3 regions of the Lysinibacillus sp. FSL W7-1291 genome follow, and region 1 is predicted to be linked to each of the others. Evidence: a T-box and tRNA genes for the amino acid it is inferred to sense, from the RefSeq annotation. Region 1 holds a T-box; the other regions hold tRNA genes.
The links. The T-box of region 1 lies ahead of trpS (tryptophan--tRNA ligase). A T-box ahead of a tRNA ligase gene usually reads a tRNA of that ligase, here a tRNA-Trp.
Positions count from the first base shown of each region.

Region 2: it has a tRNA-Trp gene. The T-box ahead of trpS (tryptophan--tRNA ligase) is inferred to sense a tRNA for this amino acid. The anticodon was not compared.
Region 3: it has a tRNA-Trp gene. The T-box ahead of trpS (tryptophan--tRNA ligase) is inferred to sense a tRNA for this amino acid. The anticodon was not compared.

Region 1 covers NZ_CP151994.1:735,801-743,426, reverse strand. Annotated here, with positions in the region: gene pepF (oligoendopeptidase F) at 1-869, opposite strand, end outside; gene NST76_RS03400 (competence protein CoiA family protein) at 921-2,042, opposite strand; gene mecA (adaptor protein MecA) at 2,300-2,968, opposite strand; gene spxA (transcriptional regulator SpxA) at 3,403-3,798, opposite strand; T-box leader at 4,289-4,511, shown strand; gene trpS (tryptophan--tRNA ligase) at 4,627-5,616, shown strand; gene NST76_RS03380 (hypothetical protein) at 5,618-5,839, opposite strand; gene fabF (beta-ketoacyl-ACP synthase II) at 5,945-7,186, opposite strand; gene NST76_RS03370 (beta-ketoacyl-ACP synthase III) at 7,217-7,626, opposite strand, start outside.
Region 2 covers NZ_CP151994.1:266,630-274,255, reverse strand. Annotated here, with positions in the region: gene NST76_RS01315 (MFS transporter) at 1-771, shown strand, start outside; gene NST76_RS01310 (hypothetical protein) at 838-1,368, opposite strand; gene NST76_RS01305 (nitric oxide synthase oxygenase) at 1,394-2,440, opposite strand; tRNA gene NST76_RS01300 (tRNA-Glu) at 2,759-2,830, opposite strand; tRNA gene NST76_RS01295 (tRNA-Asn) at 2,832-2,908, opposite strand; tRNA gene NST76_RS01290 (tRNA-Ile) at 2,916-2,989, opposite strand; tRNA gene NST76_RS01285 (tRNA-Gly) at 2,994-3,067, opposite strand; tRNA gene NST76_RS01280 (tRNA-Phe) at 3,074-3,149, opposite strand; tRNA gene NST76_RS01275 (tRNA-Ser) at 3,154-3,246, opposite strand; tRNA gene NST76_RS01270 (tRNA-Ala) at 3,260-3,335, opposite strand; tRNA gene NST76_RS01265 (tRNA-Pro) at 3,351-3,427, opposite strand; tRNA gene NST76_RS01260 (tRNA-Arg) at 3,443-3,519, opposite strand; tRNA gene NST76_RS01255 (tRNA-Lys) at 3,539-3,611, opposite strand; tRNA gene NST76_RS01250 (tRNA-Gln) at 3,626-3,700, opposite strand; tRNA gene NST76_RS01245 (tRNA-His) at 3,710-3,785, opposite strand; tRNA gene NST76_RS01240 (tRNA-Trp) at 3,833-3,906, opposite strand; tRNA gene NST76_RS01235 (tRNA-Tyr) at 3,911-3,994, opposite strand; tRNA gene NST76_RS01230 (tRNA-Thr) at 4,002-4,071, opposite strand; tRNA gene NST76_RS01225 (tRNA-Asp) at 4,084-4,157, opposite strand; tRNA gene NST76_RS01220 (tRNA-Met) at 4,161-4,235, opposite strand; tRNA gene NST76_RS01215 (tRNA-Val) at 4,262-4,337, opposite strand; rRNA gene rrf (5S ribosomal RNA) at 4,349-4,464, opposite strand; rRNA gene NST76_RS01205 (23S ribosomal RNA) at 4,531-7,453, opposite strand.
Region 3 covers NZ_CP151994.1:4,337,559-4,345,184, forward strand. Annotated here, with positions in the region: gene glmM (phosphoglucosamine mutase) at 1-731, opposite strand, end outside; gene NST76_RS21115 (CdaR family protein) at 958-2,034, opposite strand; gene cdaA (diadenylate cyclase CdaA) at 2,027-2,863, opposite strand; gene NST76_RS21125 (anti-sigma factor) at 3,013-3,639, opposite strand; gene sigW (RNA polymerase sigma factor SigW) at 3,653-4,216, opposite strand; gene rocF (arginase) at 4,350-5,255, opposite strand; tRNA gene NST76_RS21140 (tRNA-Lys) at 5,441-5,513, opposite strand; tRNA gene NST76_RS21145 (tRNA-Gln) at 5,528-5,602, opposite strand; tRNA gene NST76_RS21150 (tRNA-His) at 5,612-5,687, opposite strand; tRNA gene NST76_RS21155 (tRNA-Trp) at 5,735-5,808, opposite strand; tRNA gene NST76_RS21160 (tRNA-Tyr) at 5,813-5,896, opposite strand; tRNA gene NST76_RS21165 (tRNA-Thr) at 5,904-5,979, opposite strand; tRNA gene NST76_RS21170 (tRNA-Asp) at 5,990-6,065, opposite strand; tRNA gene NST76_RS21175 (tRNA-Met) at 6,069-6,143, opposite strand; tRNA gene NST76_RS21180 (tRNA-Val) at 6,170-6,245, opposite strand; rRNA gene rrf (5S ribosomal RNA) at 6,257-6,372, opposite strand; partial or broken gene NST76_RS21190 (AMP-binding protein) at 6,496-7,626, shown strand, end outside.

The sequences.
Region 1 (7,626 bases):
TAACGCTGCATAGCTGGTAAATACTTATGAATTGTTTCAACTAATTGATCATACACATTTTCCGGAATGAAATTATTAGACATGGCTGCATGGCGTGCAGAATCATAATGACGAATACGAGCACTCACATTATGCTTCTTCACATTACCCGTTAGCGTTGCCGAGAACGTATTTTTAAACTTGCCATATGCTTCGTACATAGCTTTAAATGCACCTTCACGCACTGAGCGATCTTTGCTCTCTAAAAACTTAATATAGTTACCATGTGTAAGTTGTACTTCCTCTCCCTCTTCATTTTTCACATAAGGGAAAACCATGTCCGCATTGTTTAACATACTGAATGTATTAGAAGCTGTACCCGTTACCTCAGACATTTGCGCTAGCAATGCCTCCTGCTCAGCTGGTAATACATGTGGACGTGCCATTGTAATTTCTTTTAAAGATTGCTTATATAATTGTAGGTCTTGATTTTCTGCTAAGTAGTCTTCAATTGTTTCTTCACTTAAAGCTAAAATCTCTGGTGTTAAATATGAAAGACCAGCTGAGATACTAGTTGCCAATGTTTGAATGCGACTGTTCATATCTTGATAAAAGCTATTTGTTGTATCTTGATCATAGCGCATATGGGCATATGTGTAGAGCTTCATCGCACGCTCATATAGATGATCATGATATTGTAAAGCTGTTAATAATGCCTCTGCCCCATTATTTAAAGTACCTGCATAGCTCGGTGCTTGTTTAGCAAGCTCTGCAACTTCCTTCAATTCCTCTTCCCAAGCTTTATCTGTTGCAAAGATATCCTCTAAGCGCCATGTTAATTCTGCGGGTACTTCATTTCTAACCAAAATCTGATTACTGTTACTAGCCATGTATGCCAGCCCCCTTTATATGTGCTTTTTTCCTTTTACTCTCATATTTTCTCAATATATTGTGGCAATTGCAAATAAATGTACATATACATGCTCACAAATATCTAGCGACTGCTCTTCTTGAGTCATATGCTTAAGGAGCTGTCCATAATACAGGACAGCACTTACCGCCTGTGTTGTCACTTCTAGTTGATGCTTACTTAAAAAATGGTGAATCTCCTGCTTCGTTAACATAAAGGGCTGTCGACCTAATTGTTTACTAAAATGCAGCAGCATCGTTTGCCATTCACTAGTAAACAAGGAGATAGCTTCTCCACCCTTCACTGGAATTCCAATGTAGGAAGGCATAGCAGTTAACGCAAAGTTTAATTCATAGCAATTTCGTAAAAATAAATCTTGCGCCCCCTTTTTACTATATAAAAGACGCGCAGATACAAATTGCCTACATGCTTGTTTATAAAGTTGCCAATACTGTTGAAATTCTTCTTGAGTAATTTGCTTCGGTATATAAAAAGGAAAGTGTTGTTGATTGACTGGTATTGTCTGAACTTTACCTATGAAAGTATGCCCATGTACATGAAGAAGATTCGTCCAATAAGTAAAATGGGCCGTCCTAGCGTTATACGTCATTAAATAAGGTACACCTGATGTAGTTGTCATAAACGCTTTTTGCAGCAATGGGGAAATGGTAATTTTGCTGATGCCGTTGATTGCATCTTTACTTTGAGGCGTTTGAAAAAGCCAAATTACTTGTATATCGTTTTTTTCGTAGCCAGCTGTACGTTGTTGCCATTTTTCATGGGAGATTGTGCTACATTGAAATTCAATTGCATAGTGACGATCATTTATTGTAATGAGCAAATCCGGGCGTTGAGCAAGCTGCTTTAAAAATGGCTCTAGCTCCACTTGATATCCATGCTTTGTGAGCCATTCAAATAATTGCATTTTACCTTGGAGATGAAGTTTAGATTCACCTTCAGCGAACAATTGTGGACAATGCTTTTTGGCGAAGTGTGAAAAATGGGGAATATTATGTTGACCTACTTTCAATTGAACTGGTTCTAGACATTGAGGACAAAAAAATTTCATTTGTCGCCTATATCGTTGTAAAGCTTTCCTCGTATATTGATATGGGAGAAATAGCTGCTGTTTGTTGTTATAAGCTACCAGCATTTAATCAACTCCTTTTTAGTCAACTATAATGGAGTTGGTTTGCCCTCACAAAAATTAAGCAATTATTTCTTGAAATTTTAAAAATGCCGTCTCATATATCTTCATTCAGCAGATTTCACAGCATGAGCAGAGAGGCCTGTACAACGCTGGTCAATTAACCGATGATAGCTTAAATAGGAATGCAAAAAAAGGACTGTAGCAAAACTCAATAAATTTACGAGTTTTACTACAGTCTAAAAAATGAGGTATTTTAATGCTTATGCAAAGTATTTTCGAACTGTTTCAAAGCAATTAAATTCCATAATCTTTTCACCGTACTCCTCTAGACGGTGAATGGTTAAATTGGATGGTGTTAAAAATTCCTTGATGACCGCATTTCGATCATGACGATTTAAATCCTCATCTGCGTTCCCGAAATCAACAACTAAATAGTACCAATCTTCATATTTGAATAATGAGGAATCCACTAATTCGTCTGTCATTCGTTTTGCGACAGGGATTAACTCATCAATATCTTTAAATTTATAAACATAAATGTCTGTATCCATAAATAACTCTGACTCATCCATGTCACCAAGTTGAGTTAGCTGGCTAAGAAGATCTTCTCCAACTTCATCGAATGGTGCAAACATTTCTTTGTGTTCATCAAAACTCGAATGACCATCTAATGTTTCACCGTCTTTTAAAATATGTGCACGTGTGACAATGATTTCTAAGCCTACTTCAGATGCATTGATGTGAATCCAAATCGGACCCTCTACATCAAAGTAATCCTCCGTGTTTACTTCATCAATCATATCCCAAAAAAGTTGCTCACCCTTTGCTCGATTGTACCAAATTTCTTCACGACTATAGCCGCGATCCTCTATATCATTATACGTAATAAAGAGCTTGAGTGTATTTTCATTTACACGTTCGATGTCCACTAGACCTCATCTCCCTTCACTGTCATATGCTGAAAAACAGTTTTGTTTCATTAGTATGCTTTTATTCTTTGTTTTTAACCTTCATACTGCATTTGTTTTTCAACCTTTGACCACACTCAGTAAAACCATCGAGGAACCGCAAACATGATTTTTTTTGTTCACAGTTGTCTCTAACTCTATTGTATGCTGTTCTGTCATAAAATGAAAAGGATATACACCGTTTCACAGAAGATATTTGAATTATTGAAATTGTAGTAAACTATTTAACTTAAATCAAGTTTAACATACTTTTACGGAAATATATGACTTTTCCCTATCAATTATTATACTTCATATAGAAGGTTTTACATAAGTAAAACATAAAAAAATAGATGTCACAACATGCATTCCACATTTGTAACATCTACAATATATATTATTCAAAATGAGTAGGTTTAATTCACCATTCGTTGCGCTTCTTGAAGCTGATATGCTCGAACTTTTCGAGGTAGGAAGCGACGAATTTCATCTTCATTATAGCCGACTTGTAGACGTTTTTCGTCCAAAATAATTGGTCGGCGTAATAAACCAGGATACTCCTGAATTAATTCATATAAACGTTGTAGTGGTAAACTTTCAACATCCACATTTAATTTTTGAAATATTTTTGAACGAGTAGAAATGATTTCATCTGTCCCGTCTTCTGTCATACGTAAAATTTTTTTAATTTCACTAATACTTAGTGGCTCAGAAAATATATTACGTTCTGTATATGGAATTTCGTGCTCCTCTAACCAAGCTTTCGCTTTACGACAAGAGGTACAACTTGGTGATGTAAATAGGGTTACGATCATTCTGACACATCCTTTCATTTTGTAATCATTATCTATAAACCAGAACCAAAGTGTTAAATTAGAATTAATGTAAAGTAAAATACACAGTACCATTATACAGCACTCAGCTGTATTTGAATATAGTTCCAATAAAAAAAGACTGAACCCATCACAAATTATTCTGTCTCTTTATACAGCTTTTAATAAAGCGTATTTCCTTCTATCTTATGTGCTACTACTAACATTCCCACTTTCAGTGCATTTTATACATCCAAGCATGTATCTTAGTTGTTCTCATTTAAAAAGATTAAACGAGAAAATTGTCAATTTGACGTGTACACCTAAACACAATTTTAATAAAAAATTTTATATTTATAACAAAATTACACAACAAAAAAAGCATATAATTTTTTCTCGAAAAAAACCACCGTCAAAAGTCTGACTTTACACAATGGAATCTTTATAATATAATTCTTTGCAATCAAATCAATTTGAATAATTTAAATTGAGAAAAACGCTGACGAAGAGTAGTACATATGTTCATTTCACGTTTAGAGAGTCTGTGGTTGCTGCAAACAGATCGTGGAGACATGTGGAATGGACTTCCGAGTTAGCTTTGTGAACGCTGTTAGAAGCTATTAGCAGAGCTCGTCCCTTCACGTTACGAAGCTGAGTGGCCTTTTAGGCAAGCTGGGTGGTACCGCGGATTCAAAACATCATTCGTCCCTTCATTAGAAAAAATCTAATGAGGACGCATGATGTTTTTTTGTCTTTATCGTGAGGTGGAAAAGTGAGTAAATGCCGCTGACAACCATCACGGAATTTGAATTCGAGGAGGAACTTTTAATGACAACTATTTTTTCAGGCGTACAGCCTACAGGAATCGTTACTTTAGGGAACTATTTAGGAGCATTCAAGCAATTTCCTGCACTACAAGACGAAGGGAATGCTATTTATTGTATCGTTGATCAGCATGCGATCACGGTTGCCCAAGATCCTAAAGAATTACGTGAAAGCATTCGTAAGCTGGCAGCTACCTATATTGCTACTGGCATCGACCCTAAAAAATCTACGTTATTCATTCAATCAGAGGTGCCAGCGCATGCTCAGGCAGGATGGATGTTACAATGTGTTGCGTCTATCGGGGAGCTAGAACGTATGACACAATTTAAAGATAAATCACATGGTAAAGAAAGCGTTTCTGCTGCTCTTTTAACATATCCACCGTTAATGGCTGCAGACATTCTACTTTACAACACAAACATTGTCCCTGTCGGCGATGATCAGAAGCAGCATATCGAGCTAACTCGTGACCTTGCAGAACGTTTTAATAAACGCTTTGGTGACGTTTTAACAATTCCAGAAATTCAATTACCAAAAGCAGGCGCTCGTATTAAATCCTTACAAGAGCCAACAAAGAAAATGAGTAAATCTGACCCTAATACGAAAGCGACAATCCGTTTGCTAGATACGGCAAAGGACATTGAGAAAAAAATTAAATCAGCGGTTACGGATTCTGATGGTATTGTTGCATTTGATGTAGAAAATAAACCAGGTGTCTCGAATTTATTGACAATCGAATCGGCTATTTCTGGTATAGCCATTGAAGATTTAGTCAAAAAATATGAGGGAATTGGTTATGGTGGATTCAAGCAAGGTGTTGCAACAGCTGTTATCGAACATCTAACACCAATTCAAGAAAAATTCTATCATTTAGTAGAATCCTCTGAATTAGATGTCATCTTAGATGAAGGTGCTGAAAAGGCGAATGCGATTGCCAGTGCTACATTAAAACGCATGGAAGATGCAATGGGTCTCGGCCGCACACGTCGCTAATTTATGGCTTGTCTGTGGAGCGATCAAAGCCTAAATCAAGCACAACAGCACAAATGATAATGCAGGCTCCTACCGCCATATAAAATTCTGTTGTTTGAAAAATAAATTTGAAAACAACCTTCCAGGAATAACCTAATGTTCGATAATTTAAATACAATATGAGATTCCCTACAGAGAGGATCATTAAGCCATAGCTTACTAAAAATAAAAAGAGACGAAACACAGTAGAGGCATCCTTTCTATTTCTTCTTACTTATCATTTATTCACAAAACTATAAAAAAAGACGTCAGCCGTTTAAATTTGGCTGACGTTTTTTAAGTTTATATATTATGCTTCATATTTTTTGAATAGAAGACTGGCATTGTGACCACCAAAACCAAGAGAATTACTCATCGCATATTGAATGTTTGCTTCTCTCGCTTCGTTTGGAACATAATCTAAATCACATTCTGGATCTGGATCTACTAAATTAATTGTTGGAGGTAAAATGCCTTCTTTTAAGGCTAAGGCTGTGAAAATCGCTTCCACACCACCAGCTGCTCCTAATAAGTGACCCGTCATAGACTTTGTGGAGCTCATAGCAAGCTTATACGCATGATCACCAAAAGCAGTTTTAACAGCTTGTGTTTCAAATAAATCATTGTAAGGTGTGCTAGTACCATGTGCATTAATATAATCAACTTGTGATGGATCAACTCCACCATCTGTCAATGCTTGCGTCATTGCACGTGCTGCCCCCTCACCCTCTGGAGCTGGAGCCGTAATGTGATGCGCATCACCTGTTGCACCATAACCTAAAACTTCAGCATAGATTTTAGCGCCACGAGCTTTTGCATGTTCATACTCTTCTAGAATAACGATACCAGCGCCTTCTCCGATAATAAAACCATCGCGGTTTTTATCAAATGGACGGCATGCGGCTTGTGGGTCTGGATTTAATGATAAAGCTGTATTTGCACAGAAGCCTGCCACAGCCATTGTAACGATTGGTGATTCAGCACCACCTGAAATCATCACATCTGCATCCCCACGTTCAATTACTTTAAAGGCATCGCCAATGGAGTTTGTTCCCGAAGCACACGCCGTTACAGAACATGAGTTAATACCTTTTGCACCAACGTGAATAGATACTTGCCCTGAAGCCATATCAGGAATCATCATTGGAATGAAGAATGGGCTGACACGTCTTGCGCCACGCTCTTGGAATGTTAAAAATTGTTGTTCATAAGTTTCCATACCGCCGATACCAGAGCCAATCCATACACCTGCACGTGGAGCTAGCTCTTCATCAATTGTTAATTGTGAATCTTCCATTGCCATAATGGAAGCGGCTAACGCGTAGTGCGTAAAACGATCCATTTTACGTGCTTCTTTACGATCAATATATTTTTCAATATCGAAATCCTTCACTTCTGCTGCGATTTTTGCTGCAAAAAGTTCTTTATTCAATCGTGTCAGCTCACCAATGCCAGATTTACCAGCCTTGATGTTAGCCCATGTTTCTTCGATGCTATTTCCTAGTGGTGTAACTGCGCCAATTCCTGTAATTACTACTCGTCGTTTACTCATTGTCTTACTCCCCTCAAGCATTTTTCCTTCTTATTTTCCCCATCTCATGGCTACGGCACCCCATGTTAAGCCGCCACCAAAACCAACGAGGACTAATAAGTCATCCTCTTTAATCTTACCTGCTTCGAGCTCATCTACCAAGGAAATACCAATAGATGCTGCTGAAGTATTTCCATATTTATGAATCGTTTTTGACATTTTTTCAGGTGGTAGCTCTAATCGCTCACGAGCAGATTCCATAATTCGTATATTTGCCTGATGCGGCACTAAAAAATCTACGTCTTCTTTTGTTAATCCTGCTTTCTCTAACACATTAACAGCCGATTCACCCATTTGACGTACAGCAAACTTAAACACTTCACGACCATTCATTGTAATTGTGTCTTGCTGTGTTAAATAAAGGTTTTTACCGCCTGTACCATCAGCACCAAGTTCAAATG
Region 2 (7,626 bases), 470 kb from region 1:
ATGGCATTTTTCACTATGTCGATGAACTTAACGGCTGGGCTTGGCGCAGGTATTAGCTATCCTATAGCCAATTCATCATTTGGCTGGCAAGGAGCGCTGTCCATTGCACTTGTACTAGTGGTCGTAACGATTTTAATTTGGATACCTCAATTGAAATCAAATAAACCTGAGCCAGCCACTACCTCTAAAATGACGAGTACACCCTTATGGAAGTCACCTGTTACTTGGGCTGTCACAGGTGCAATGGGATTACAGTCTTTATTATTTTATACGACTGCTGCTTGGATTCCCGAAATCTACATCGCCCAGGGATTGGCTCCTGACAAAGCTGGTTGGATGTTTTCTATCATGCAATTTTCACAAGTACCAATGGCATTGGCTGTGCCTATCATTGCAAGTAAAATGGCTTCTCAAAGACCTCTTGTAGTGATGTTTACATTCTTCTATTTAATAGGCTTTACTGGAGTTGTCATGGAGTGGACAAGTCTTGGGGTACTGTGGATGATTCTTTTAGGTTTAGCAGGAGGTTCTTCATTTGCCTTAGCGATGATGTTCTTTACACTTCGTACACGCACGGCATTTGAAGCAGCAGATTTATCAGGCTTTGCACAATCATTAGGTTATTTATTTGCCGCCATTGGCCCTATTCTTTTTGGCTACTTACATGATTTATTTGGTGGCTGGAATATTGCTGGTTGGCTCTTTGTAGCTGTGGCGACCATTCTTTTCTTTTGCTCAATGAGAGCTTCTAAAGACGAATATGTCCATTAAAATAAAGCAGATGGGATAACTGCTCATATTTCCCATCTGCTTTACTTCTATATAGGTATAGACGTTTTATTTGTCCAATTGCTGTAGTAAGGTTAGCAGTTCAGTAAGACGGTCCGCTGTTTCTTTGTTGTGAGCTATAACTGCTGCAAAAATAGGAACAGCCTCTTGTAAGAGTATATAACTAAAATAATAATAGCTTACAAAAGCTTTCTGCTCATAACCCTTTGGCGTTTCCTCCTCCCATTCCAGCTCATCATTCTCTTCGTGATCCATCCATAAATATTTGACATCTAACAGCTCCTGCATAGTTTGAACTGAATAGGATGGGTCTAGATAATCTTCAGAAATTGCATGTGCCACAGCTAAATAAAGCTCTACTTCTTGTACAGAGACATCCCCCGTATTTTTGCTAGCAAGCTTTTTTAGAAGGACAAGCAAAGCCCATGGTGTGACCTGCCATAGTGTACCTTGATGCTCCACTAACTCAGCTAGCTCTATATATTGCTCCTGTTCAATCAGCTGAGGGATAGCCGTTCCTCTTCCATAAGGTGTCGTCAATTGTAACCACGGGATACTCGGAATTTGCTCATTCAACATAGCGTTTCGTCCTCTCCACAATCAGTTAATAGCATGGTTTTTGATAAAAATAATTGGGTGTATGATAAATATTGACATACGGCTTATGGAAAATATGAGTCGTTGCGGGCGAAAGTGGTGGGATTAGCCATGTCCAGTTGCCTGTAACGTCTCGTCCTGCTGATTCCTCTGCTTCTTCAAACAATTTAAACTGCTGAGCAGCTGTATGATGATCGACAATGCTCACGCCTTGTTCTTTGAAAGAATGAAGGACAGCAATATTAAGCTCCACTAATGCACGATCACGCCAAAGTGAAGCTTGCTTGGTTGTATCAAGATTAAAAACCCCCGCAATAGCTGGTAGCATATTATAACGGTCATGATCTGCTAAATTACGTGCACCGATTTCTGTCCCCATATACCAGCCATTAAAGGGTGCGGCTTGAAAATCAATGCCTGCCATTTGAAAACGCATACTTGAAATAATGGGTACAGCATACCATTTCATTCCTAATTTCTCTACATCCACTGACTCTGGATGACGAATTGGCACCTCTAAAATATATTCTACAGGAATTGTAAACAGCTGCGGAGCTCGCTCATCTACTTGTATAACAAGAGGTAACACATCGAATGGTGTCCTCTCACTTTTCCAACCTAACGATTCACATACTTTAGTAAAAACAATAGAATGTGCATCACCAATAACGCCAGCTTCCGTTTCATAGCCTGCATAACGAATTAGCTGATGATTCCATATACGCACTCTGTTCGAAGCAAATACTGTTATTGTTGGACGGATTTTTCCACTATTTGTTGCATAATCGATATGCTCCAGTAGTTTTTGAAAAATATCCTGTTCATCTAAAACGGCACGTGCATCTACTACATGCAATGATTGCCAAAACAGACGACCAATACATTTGTTACTATTACGCCACGCCACCCGTGCACCAAAAGCTAGCTCCTCTGTTGTTGGGTCGTACTCACCTGCATTCTTAATCTGTTGTAATCTATTCGCTAACCAACGCTCTGATTCATCTTGTTCTGTCTGATATAAACTTAAAAATTGCTGGATCTCCTGTATATTCATTTCGATTCCTCCACTTATCCTCATATTAGAGGAACAAAACGACAAGCACCACGAAAATAGCTATAAAAAAACATACATATTGCATATATGAAATAGTTTGTTCAAATTTATAATGAATCGAATCATGATTAGAAGATATTGTGAATGAAGAAGGAAAAGAGGTGGGCGACATCTTATAGAAAGGAGAAACAAAATATTAGTCATGTAAAAAAGCTACTGAACCATTGATAGCGGATTCGTAGCTTTCACTCTTTACTAATGTATCATTTATTGATAAAAGAAAAAGCATGTAACACAATATTTGTGCTACATGCTTGATGACCCGTACGGGATTCGAACCCGTGTTACCGCCGTGAAAGGGCGGTGTCTTAACCACTTGACCAACGGGCCGTGGCTCCGAAGGCAGGACTCGAACCTGCGACAACCTGATTAACAGTCAGGTGCTACTACCAACTGAGCTACTTCGGAATAATGATGGGCCTAAATGGACTCGAACCATCGACCTCACGCTTATCAGGCGTGCGCTCTAACCAGCTGAGCTATAGGCCCATTTTGGAGCGGGTGATGAGAATCGAACTCACGACATCAGCTTGGAAGGCTGAGGTTTTACCATTAAACTACACCCGCAAATAATGGTGGGTCAGGACGGAATCGAACCGCCGACACTTAGAGCTTCAATCTAATGCTCTACCAACTGAGCTACTGACCCAAAATGGAGGAGGTAGAGGGATTCGAACCCCCGCGCGGTGTTACCCGCCTGTCGGTTTTCAAGACCGATCCCTTCAGCCAGACTTGGGTATACCTCCAAAAATATTGAACTGGTGGAGCCTAGCGGGATCGAACCGCTGACCTCCTGCGTGCAAGGCAGGCGCTCTCCCAGCTGAGCTAAGGCCCCATTTATCATAAAAAATGGTCGGAATGACAGGATTCGAACCTACGACCCCTTGGTCCCAAACCAAGTGCTCTACCAAGCTGAGCTACATTCCGAAAACATAAATTTATTGGCGCGCCCGACAGGAGTCGAACCCATAACCTTCTGATCCGTAGTCAGACGCTCTATCCAATTGAGCTACGGGCGCAATATTCATTAAAAAACGATGAGCCATGAAGGACTCGAACCTTCGACCCTCTGATTAAAAGTCAGATGCTCTACCAACTGAGCTAATGGCTCGTAAAAAAGAAAAATGGCTGGGGTACTAGGATTCGAACCTAGGCATGACGGAATCAAAATCCGTTGCCTTACCGCTTGGCTATACCCCAATTTGAAAATGGGGCGACTGATGGGAATCGAACCCACGAATGTCGGAACCACAATCCGATGCGTTAACCACTTCGCCACAATCGCCACTATATAAATTATAACAGCTGTATATGAACGAGTACCTCAATACCTGGCAGGGGCAGTAGGAATCGAACCCACACCAAAGGTTTTGGAGACCTCTATTCTACCGTTGAACTATGCCCCTAAAATGGTGGAGGGGGACGGATTCGAACCGCCGAACCCTAAGGAGCGGATTTACAGTCCGCCGCGTTTAGCCACTTCGCTACCCCTCCAAGGGAATGGTGCTTACGATAGGAGTCGAACCCACGACCTACTGATTACAAGTCAGTTGCTCTACCAACTGAGCTACACCAAAAAAAAATGGCGGTCCCGACCGATCGAACCGGCGATCTCCTGCGTGACAGGCAGGCATGTTAACCGCTACACCACGGGACCATTTGGTTGCGGGGGCTGGATTTGAACCAACGACCTTCGGGTTATGAGCCCGACGAGCTACCACTGCTCCACCCCGCGATAATACTATACTGTTTTAAAAATAATGGTGGAGGATGACGGGCTCGAACCGCCGACCCTCTGCTTGTAAGGCAGATGCTCTCCCAGCTGAGCTAATCCTCCACGAAAAATAAGCGAAGCGATGTCCTACTCTCACAGGGGGAAGCCCCCAACTACCATCGGCGCTAAAGAGCTTAACTTCCGTGTTCGGTATGGGAACGGGTGTGGCCTCTTTGCCATCATCACTTCACTTATTCAGTTGAAAGAGTTGTTCTTTCAAAACTGGATAAACGGTTCATTGAATGTTTCAAACGTTTTGGTTAAGTCCTCGATCGATTAGTATTCGTCAGCTCCATATGTCACCACACTTCCACCTCGAACCTATCTACCTCATCGTCTTTGAGGGATCTTACTTACTTGCGTAATGGGAAATCTCATCTTGAGGGGGGCTTCATGCTTAGATGCTTTCAGCACTTATCCCGTCCACACATAGCTACCCAGCGATGCCTTTGGCAAGACAACTGGTACACCAGCGGTGTGTCCATCCCATTCCTCTCGTACTAAGGACAGCTCCTCTCAAATTTCCTACGCCCACGACGGATAGGGACCGAACTGTCTCACGACGTTCTGAACCCAGCTCGCGTACCGCTTTAATGGGCGAACAGCCCAACCCTTGGGACCGACTACAGCCCCAGGATGCGATGAGCCGACATCGAGGTGCCAAACCTCCCCGTCGATGTGGACTCTTGGGGGAGATAAGCCTGTTATCCCTGGGTAGCTTTTATCCGTTGAGCGATGGCCCTTCCATGCGGAACCACCGGATCACTAAGCCCGTCTTTCGACCCTGCTCGACTTGTAGGTCTCGCAGTCAAGCTCCCTTGTGCCTTTACACTCTACGAATGATTTCCAACCATTCTGAGGGAACCTTTGGGCGCCTCCGTTACCTTTTAGGAGGCGACCGCCCCAGTCAAACTGTCCGCCTGACACTGTCTCCTGCCCCGCTAAGGGGCATGGGTTAGAATTTCAATACAACCAGGGTAGTATCCCACCGACGCCTCCTTCGAAGCTGGCGCTCCGAGATCTCTGGCTCCTACCTATCCTGTACAAGTTGTACCAAAATTCAATATCAGGCTACAGTAAAGCTCCACGGGGTCTTTCCGTCCTGTCGCGGGTAACCTGCATCTTCACAGGTACTATAATTTCACCGAGTCTCTCGTTGAGACAGTGCCCAGATCGTTACGCCTTTCGTGCGGGTCGGAACTTACCCGACAAGGAATTTCGCTACCTTAGGACCGTTATAGTTACGGCCGCCGTTTACTGGGGCTTCAATTCGCAGCTTCGCTTGCGCTAACCACTCCTCTTAACCTTCCAGCACCGGCAGGCGTCAGCCCCTATACGTCACCTTACGGTTTTGCAGAGACCTGTGTTTTTGCTAAACAGTCGCCTGGGCCTATTCACTGCGGCTCTCATGCGCTTGCACGCTCAAGAGCACCCCTTCTCCCGAAGTTACGGGGTCATTTTGCCGAGTTCCTTAACGAGAGTTCTCTCGCACACCTTAGGATTCTCTCCTCGACTACCTGTGTCGGTTTGCGGTACGGGCACCTCTCACCTCGATAGAGGCTTTTCTTGGCAGTGTGAAATCAGGAACTTCGTCCATACGGACTCGCCATCACAGCTCAACGTTACAGTGTGCGGATTTGCCTACACACACGCCTTACTGCTTGGACGCGCATAACCAACAGCGCGCTTACCCTATCCTACTGCGTCCCCCCATTTCTCAAACGGTGAGGAGGTGGTACAGGAATATCAACCTGTTGTCCATCGCCTACGCCTATCGGCCTCGGCTTAGGTCCCGACTAACCCTGAGCGGACGAGCCTTCCTCAGGAAACCTTAGTCATACGGTGGACGGGATTCTCACCCGTCTTTCGCTACTCATACCGCATTCTCACTTCTAAGCGCTCCACCAGTCCTTCCGGCCTGACTTCAACGCACTTAGAACGCTCTCCTACCACTGACATCGTAGATGTCAATCCACAGCTTCGGTGAATCGTTTAGCCCCGATACATTTTCGGCGCAGCGTCACTCGACCAGTGAGCTATTACGCACTCTTTAAATGATGGCTGCTTCTAAGCCAACATCCTGGTTGTCTGTGCAACGCCACATCCTTTTCCACTTAACGATTACTTTGGGACCTTAGCTGGTGGTCTGGGCTGTTTCCCTTTTGACTACGGATCTTATCACTCGCAGTCTGACTCCCGTGTATAAATATCTGGCATTCGGAGTTTGTCTGAATTCGGTAAACCGGATGGCCCCCTAGTCCAAACAGTGCTCTACCTCCAGTATTCTCATCACGAGGCTAGCCCTAAAGCTATTTCGGAGAGAACCAGCTATCTCCAAGTTCGATTGGAATTTCTCCGCTACCCACACCTCATCCCCGCACTTTTCAACGTGCGTGGGTTCGGGCCTCCAGTAAGTGTTACCTTACCTTCACCCTGGACATGGGTAGATCACCTGGTTTCGGGTCTACGACCACGTACTATTTCGCCCTATTCAGACTCGCTTTCGCTGCGGCTCCGCCTTCTAAAGCTTAACCTCGCACGTAATCGTAACTCGTAGGTTCATTCTACAAAAGGCACGCTATCACCCATTAACGGGCTCTAACTACTTGTAGGCACACGGTTTCAGGATCTCTTTCACTCCCCTTGGGGTGCTTTTCACCTTTCCCTCACGGTACTGGTTCACTATCGGTCACTAGGTAGTATTTAGCCTTGGGAGATGGTCCTCCCAGATTCCGACGGAATTTCACGTGTTCCGCCGTACTCAGGATCCACTCAGGAGAGAACGAACTTTCGACTACAGGGCTTTTACCTGCTCTGGCGGACCTTTCCAAGTCGCTTCATCTAACTCGCTCTTTTGTAACTCCGTATTGAGTGTCCTACAACCCCAAGAGGCAAGCCTCTTGGTTTGGGCTCTTCCCGTTTCGCTCGCCGCTACTCAGGGAATCGATTTTTCTTTCTCTTCCTCCAGGTACTTAGATGTTTCAGTTCCCTGGGTCTGCCTTCAAGACGCTATGTATTCACGTCAAGATACTACGCCATTAAACGTAGTGGGTTCCCCCATTCGGAAATCTCCGGATCAAAGCTCACTTACAGCTCCCCGAAGCATATCGGTGTTAGTGCCGTCCTTCTTCGGCTCCTAGTGCCAAGGCATTTCGCCGTGCGCCCTTAATAACTTAACCAAGTTATTAAGCCTATAAAAAAACTTAAAAAATAAATGTGTTTGTTACAATTTCAATGTCGTTTTATCCAGTTTTCAAAGAACAAGTTTTGAAGCTTTTCATTCAAGAAGAATGAACCTTCAAAACTGAACGCAAAACGTAATCTTACAAACCCTAGGTTTGTATTCCGAAAT
Region 3 (7,626 bases), 960 kb from region 1:
CCATCTCCATCAAATGCTAAACCAACATCTGCACCCTTTTCAGTAACAAATTTAGCTAGTCCTTCTGGATGTGTAGAACCTACACCATCATTAATATTTAAGCCTGTTGGAGAAGCTCCCATTGTAGAAATATCAGCTTCTAGGTCCGCAAATAAATGTGTAGCCAATGCTGATGTAGCTCCATGAGCACAGTCTAGTGCTACCAGGATACCATCAAATTCCTCATCCACTGTTTGCTTTAAGTATTGAATATATTTTTGACCACCTTCGAAATAGTCACTTACAGATCCTAAATCGGCTCCAATTGGGCGTGGTAGTGTATCCTCTTGTGCATCAAGCAACACTTCAATTTCCGCTTCTTGAGCATCCGTTAACTTAAAACCATCGGGACCAAAAAATTTAATGCCATTATCAGCAACTGGGTTATGTGAAGCTGAAATCATAACGCCTGCATCTGCGCTCATAATTCGAGTAAGGTATGCCACACCTGGTGTTGAAATAATACCAAGACGCATTACTTCTACCCCAATCGATAAAAGACCAGCAACAAGTGCACCTTCAAGCATCTCACCTGAAATACGTGTGTCACGACCAATTAAAACCTTTGGACGATCAGTTGCATCTTTTGTTAAAACATAGCCACCGATACGACCTAGTTTAAATGCAAACTCTGGTGTTAATTCACTATTCGCGACTCCACGGACGCCATCTGTTCCAAAATATTTACCCATTCTACTTATTCTCTCCTTCAATGCAAGACTGTGTCTCTTGAGTTACTATCGTCCAAAAGACACTTGTCCGCTTACTTTTGGAAAAGTCTGTTTTTATTCATTCATTCGGTAATTATTAATATCCCCTCAATCGATTTGTTGGTGACTCCTGTCCTAACTACTCACCAGCACAAACCACGATTGGATTTTGATTTAGAATCAAAATAAAATTATAGTCAGATATTGTTTAAGAATCAATATCTTCCGTTTCCTCAGATGATGTATTTTTATCAGTAGTAGTACTATCATCCGTCACATCTGGTTCTTCAGTTGGAGGTGGCGTTTCCTCTGTAGAAGCTGGTGTTTTCTGTTGTTCTTCTTGCTCTACTTTTGTAATATCTGCCTTCACTTTTATTTTCTTGTCAGATATTTTTGTCACACCATCTGGTAATTTTACATCAAATTCATAAGTTTGAGACTCAGTAATTTTTGACAGGTCAACTATAACTGGAATTTCTGTCAAACCGTCAATAATTGATTTTCTACCATACACTTTTATCATTCTTGGCGCAAATGTTAACGAATTGATCGTAATGTCTTGTGCTGCTTGCCCTGTTTCTTTCAGGACCACTGGAATTTCTCGACTATATTCTGCTATATCAACTTGAACCTTCACAGTTTCAGGCTCTATCGTCACATCTAACTTGTTTAGATCTCGATCCAATACTTTTACTGCCGCATCCTGCGAGAAGGATTGCTTCAAGCCTTGCTCACCTGCAACAGTAGCTTTTACATAGCTAATGCTTTCAATAGCACTTTTTGCACCTGTTACGTAAACGGTTGGTGGATCAGCAGTCATATCTTTTAAAATATAACCTTCTTCGATTAGTCTATTATTCATTTCAGGGTCCACTCGGAACTCTTTCGTGACCTTTTCCTCAATATTCACATGAATAGTTGCAGGGTCTAATGTAACCTTTAACTTATCAGAAATATTTTCGTATTGTAGCTTTACATCATGCTCCCCAATCAATAGATTACTTAAATCGACAAATACAGAGAAATCTTTTGTAGCTCTTGTTTTTATAACAACAGGCATTGGCCCTTTTATCTTCACATCTACTGTTTCAGGTAAGCCTGTGACAATCAGATTTTCATTATCATAGTAAACATCTACTGGCACATCTCGAATAATATCCGTCTGTTCAGTCGTTGTTGTTGTATTGATTGGAGATAACTCGGTACGAACTGAGAAAAAAAGCAAAAATGCCAAAAATAGCGCTATGATTCTTAATACCCAAGGGCTATCCATCATTTTATCCATTCTTTTTCCCCCTCCAAGTCAACTTAGAGGCAGCATTTGACTCTTGTGCTGAACCGAACCACATTTTTCGTAATAGTGTTTCAAACTCCTCTAGAGAAAGATTACGGTGGAGATTACCATTTAACGTAATACTAATTGCACCTGTTTCTTCTGAGACAACAATTGTAATAGCATCCGTAACTTCACTTAAGCCAAGTGCAGCACGGTGACGTGTCCCTAACTCCTTTGAAATAAATGGACTTTCAGATAGGGGTAAATAACAAGCTGCTGCTGTAACTTTATCTTTTTGCATAATAACCGCTCCATCATGAAGTGGTGTATTCGGTATAAAGATATTAATCAGCAGTTCTGATGAGATTTCAGCATTTAGTCCTATACCCGTTTCAATATATTCATTAAGGCCTGTTTCTTTTTCAATAGAAATTAACGCACCGATTCGACGTTTAGCCATGTAACTAACAGACTTCTTCATCGCCTCAATGAGCCTTGTTTGTTCTTCTTCTTCTTGACTTGATGAACGCTGGAATAGCTTTCCTCGCCCAATTTGTTCTAAACCACGTCTGATTTCTGGTTGGAATATGATAATAATCGCTAAGAAACCAAACTCAATGACCTGTTGTAACATCCAGCCTAGAGTTTGTAACCCTAAAAGGTCTGTTGCAAGTCGGGCAATAATAATGACAAATATTCCCTTCAGTAATTGGACAGCCTTCGTACCTTTAATGAGGGTTAAGACTTTATAAACAACGTACCACACGAGCAGTACATCAATGAAGTTAATAACAATATTCACAGGTGTTAAATCCGTGAAATGTTCGATAATTTGCACGTGGCATCCCCCACTTTTCATTGCGAATCCATACACATTCAAGTATATCACATTCTTAACAAATGTAACTTTTTTCAAATAAAAAGTCTACTCATAAGAGTAGACCTTTCAGCCTCTCACGTGCACTATTTTTTAGGACGTATAGAGTGTTATTTAGTTTCATCTTTTTCCTCAAATGTCATGGCCGTTTTTACAGAATTTTTAATCGTATACCATAACCATTCAAATACTTCGTCAATTTCCTCAATTTTGCCTGAAACTACCGCTGAAGACGCCATATATTGCCCGTTAATTACTGTGACATTGCCATCAACTTCACCTTCAACAACCAAATCACCATTTTTAACAACAATATCGCCCTTCACTACTTCTCCTTCAGGTACAATCACCGTTTGACCATCAACAACTAAGTTCGGTTGTTTGGTCACTGAAAAATGCTGGTCATCCATAAAGCTACCCATCAATGTAGCACTCATGAATAAGCAAAATACTGCTGCTGCCACAAAGAACGGATGCCGGCGTATCCATTTTTGTATACCTACTCGACTTTTTGGTTTTGGTAAACGAGCCATCACTGCTGCTTCAAAATCCGGAGGCGCTGTAATATGGGAAGCACTCTTCACAAAGGCGATTGTTTCACTCAATTCTTGCATCAACTGTTTACAATCATTACATGTATGCAAGTGTTGTTTCAACTCTTGCTCATGCTCACGACTAATGTCACCGTCTAAATAATCATGCATATAGTCTATAATATGCTCTGGACAAGTATTCATGACGCTCCCCCTCCTACAGATTGTTTAATTGCTTACGTAATGCCTCACGTCCGCGGTGAATCCTCGTTTTCACCGTTCCAAGCGGCATATCTAAAATCTCGCTAATCTCTTGTAACGATAACTCTTCTATATATTTCAATACTATAACCGAACGGTATTTATCCGGCAATCGTCCAATTTCATATTGAATGCGATCTTGCAGCTCCATTTGCTCTAACTGCTCCTCTGGTAGCTGGTCGTCTGCTGCGATTTGCGAATACATATCAAGCCCTTCTGTACCAGCTACTTCTGCATCTAAATAATAATCCGGTTTCTTTTTGCGAATACGGTCAATGCAGAGGTTTGTCGCTATGCGATAAAGCCACGTCGAAAACTTTCTTTTCTGATCAAAAGTATGCAAATTCATATAAGCACGCACAAAAGCTTCTTGAGCAATGTCTTCAGACTCTTGTTTGTTGCCTAACATTCGATAGCATACTTGGTACAGTTTGTGCTGATAGAGACTCACAATATCGGCAAATGCGTTTTGATCGCCTTTAAGCACTTGTTTTATTCTCTTGTTTACTAACGCATCCATTGTGTTGACTTCTCCACCTTTACAACTGTCTTATACTATACGACCCATCGATAAGAAAAGTTTCGTTTTAATTCAATTATAACAAAAGATTTTTATGCAATGTGGCAACAGGCAATTTTTTGTCAAATTTTCTTTAAACTAGTGTCTCTCCGAATAAAGATCCCATTAATGCAACAGCCACATTTGCTGTTGTATTCTTCTCATCTAAAATTGGGTTTACTTCTACAAACTCTGCTGATGTTAGCATCCCTGATTCTTGTAACATTTCCATTGCTAAATGACTTTCTCGATACGTAATTCCTCCAGGAACGGGTGTACCAACTCCTGGCGTGTAAAGCGGATCTAAGCCATCTAAATCAAGTGATAGATGTAATCCATCAACATTACGTTCTTTCAAGTAAGCAAGTGCATCTTCCATGACACGCGTCATACCAAGTCGATCAATCTCGTGCATTGTATATACTTTAATCCCTTGTTGACGAATTAACTCACGCTCACCAGGATCTACTGAACGAGCTCCGATAATAATAACGTTCTCTGGTTTAATTTTCGGTGCATAATTCCGAATTTGCACTAAGCGCTCATGACCTAGTCCAATACTAACTGCTAATGGCATCCCATGGATGTTGCCAGATGGTGTTGTTTCAGGTGTATTTAAATCTGCATGAGCATCATACCAAATAACGCCAAGATTTTTATAATGCTCACCTAATCCAGCTAGTGTGCCAATAGCAATACTATGGTCTCCACCAAATACAAGTGGGAACTTATTTTGTTCTACTACTTCATGCACGCTATTAGCTAAAGCCGTGCTAACATCTACAACTTCCTCTAAATTCAGTAATTTCTCATCGACAGGTGCGTCTGCAAGTTTTTGACTGACACGAATATCCCCTTGGTCTTGTACTTCATGTCCAATAGCCTCCAAACGTTCCACAACGCCTGCATAGCGAATCGCGCTTGGCCCCATATCTACACCACGACGTGTTTGTCCATAATCTGTTGGTACTCCAATAATAGAAATATTAAGTTTATTCATGTTTTTATACCCCCTAAAAGTTATAATATTATTGTAAAGCCTAGATACCACTTGGCTCAACTAGACAAAAAAGTGCATATTTATTCAATTTTTGATAACATAAAAAAATCTCCTACTGTTTTCAGTAAGAGATTAGTTATCTATAGTTATTATAACACTTTTGAATATACTTTATTCTAAAAAAGTGAGCCATGAAGGACTCGAACCTTCGACCCTCTGATTAAAAGTCAGATGCTCTACCAACTGAGCTAATGGCTCGTAAAAAAGAAAAATGGCTGGGGTACTAGGATTCGAACCTAGGCATGACGGAATCAAAATCCGTTGCCTTACCGCTTGGCTATACCCCAATTTGAAAATGGGGCGACTGATGGGAATCGAACCCACGAATGTCGGAACCACAATCCGATGCGTTAACCACTTCGCCACAATCGCCACTATATAAATTATAACAGCTGTATATGAACGAGTACCTCAATACCTGGCAGGGGCAGTAGGAATCGAACCCACACCAAAGGTTTTGGAGACCTCTATTCTACCGTTGAACTATGCCCCTAAAATGGTGGAGGGGGACGGATTCGAACCGCCGAACCCTAAGGAGCGGATTTACAGTCCGCCGCGTTTAGCCACTTCGCTACCCCTCCAAGGGAATGGTGCCGGCGATAGGAGTCGAACCCACGACCTACTGATTACAAGTCAGTTGCTCTACCAACTGAGCTACACCGGCAAAAAAAAAATGGCGGTCCCGACCGGGATCGAACCGGCGATCTCCTGCGTGACAGGCAGGCATGTTAACCGCTACACCACGGGACCATTTGGTTGCGGGGGCTGGATTTGAACCAACGACCTTCGGGTTATGAGCCCGACGAGCTACCACTGCTCCACCCCGCGATAATACTATACTGTTTTAAAAATAATGGTGGAGGATGACGGGCTCGAACCGCCGACCCTCTGCTTGTAAGGCAGATGCTCTCCCAGCTGAGCTAATCCTCCACGAAAAATAAGCGAAGCGATGTCCTACTCTCACAGGGGGAAGCCCCCAACTACCATCGGCGCTAAAGAGCTTAACTTCCGTGTTCGGTATGGGAACGGGTGTGGCCTCTTTGCCATCATCACTTCACTTATTCAGTTGAAAGAGTTGTTCTTTCAAAACTGGATAAACGGTTCATTGAATGTTTCAAACGTTTTGGTTAAGTCCTCGATCGATTAGTATTCGTCAGCTCCATAGGTAACAAATGATTTAATTGCACCTGAATTTTATAATATCACAGAGGAATTAGAAAAGTTTTCACAAGATAGTGATCGCCAAGCAATACGCTGGTTAAATACGCAACAAGAGAGACGAACAGTTTCCTATGTAGAGCTTGTCCAAAAAATGAATCAATACGCAAATGCTTTTACAGAGACAGGACTTCGAAAGGGAGATCGCGTTCTAGTTATTATTCCTCGCCTACCAGAAGCCTATTTTGTTTTTCTTGGCTGTTTAAAGGCTGGCATCGTGCCTATTTCATGTTCAGAAATGCTACGTGCAAGTGACTTAGAATATCGCATGGAGCACTCTTCTGCTAGTGCAGTTATTGCCTATGAAGCATTTACAGGTGAGGTTGACCAAATTTCTTCTACTGTAGACACATTAAAGAACAAATTAGTTATTGGTACTGCAAAAGGCGATTGGGCTTCTTTAGATGTACTGGCAAGCACACAGCCAACTACATTTACAGCAGTAGCTACTAAACGTGATGACATGGCGTTCCTTTCCTATACATCTGGGACAACTGGGAAACCTAAAGGTGTAGTACATTCACATGGCTGGGGATATGCGCATATTCGAACAGCTGCTTCAAAATGGCTCTGCGTACGTGAAGGCGACTTAGTATGGGCTACAGCAGCTCCTGGCTGGCAAAAATGGATTTGGAGCCCTTTCTTATCTACAATCATGCTCGGTGCTACTGCATTTGTTTATCATGGTGGATTCGATGCAAAAACGTACCTTCAGCTCATACAAGATGAAAAAATAAATGTCCTTTGCTGCACACCAACTGAATATCGTATTATGGCGAAAATTGATAATTTGCAAGACTATAATCTTTCATCCCTCCGTAGTGCAGTCTCTGCTGGTGAACCGTTAAATCGCCCAGTCATTGAAACATTTATGAATCGTTTCAGGCTAAAAGTACGTGATGGCTATGGACAGACAGAGAATACATTATTAATTGGTACACTCGAAAACACTGAATTACGCCCTGGATCCATGGGTGTTCCAACTCCAGGTAATATTGTACGTATTATCGACAATGAAGGAAATGAAGCACCTGTAGGAGAGGTTGGCGATATTGCCATCCACAAATCCTCACCAGCTCTATTTAAGGAGTAT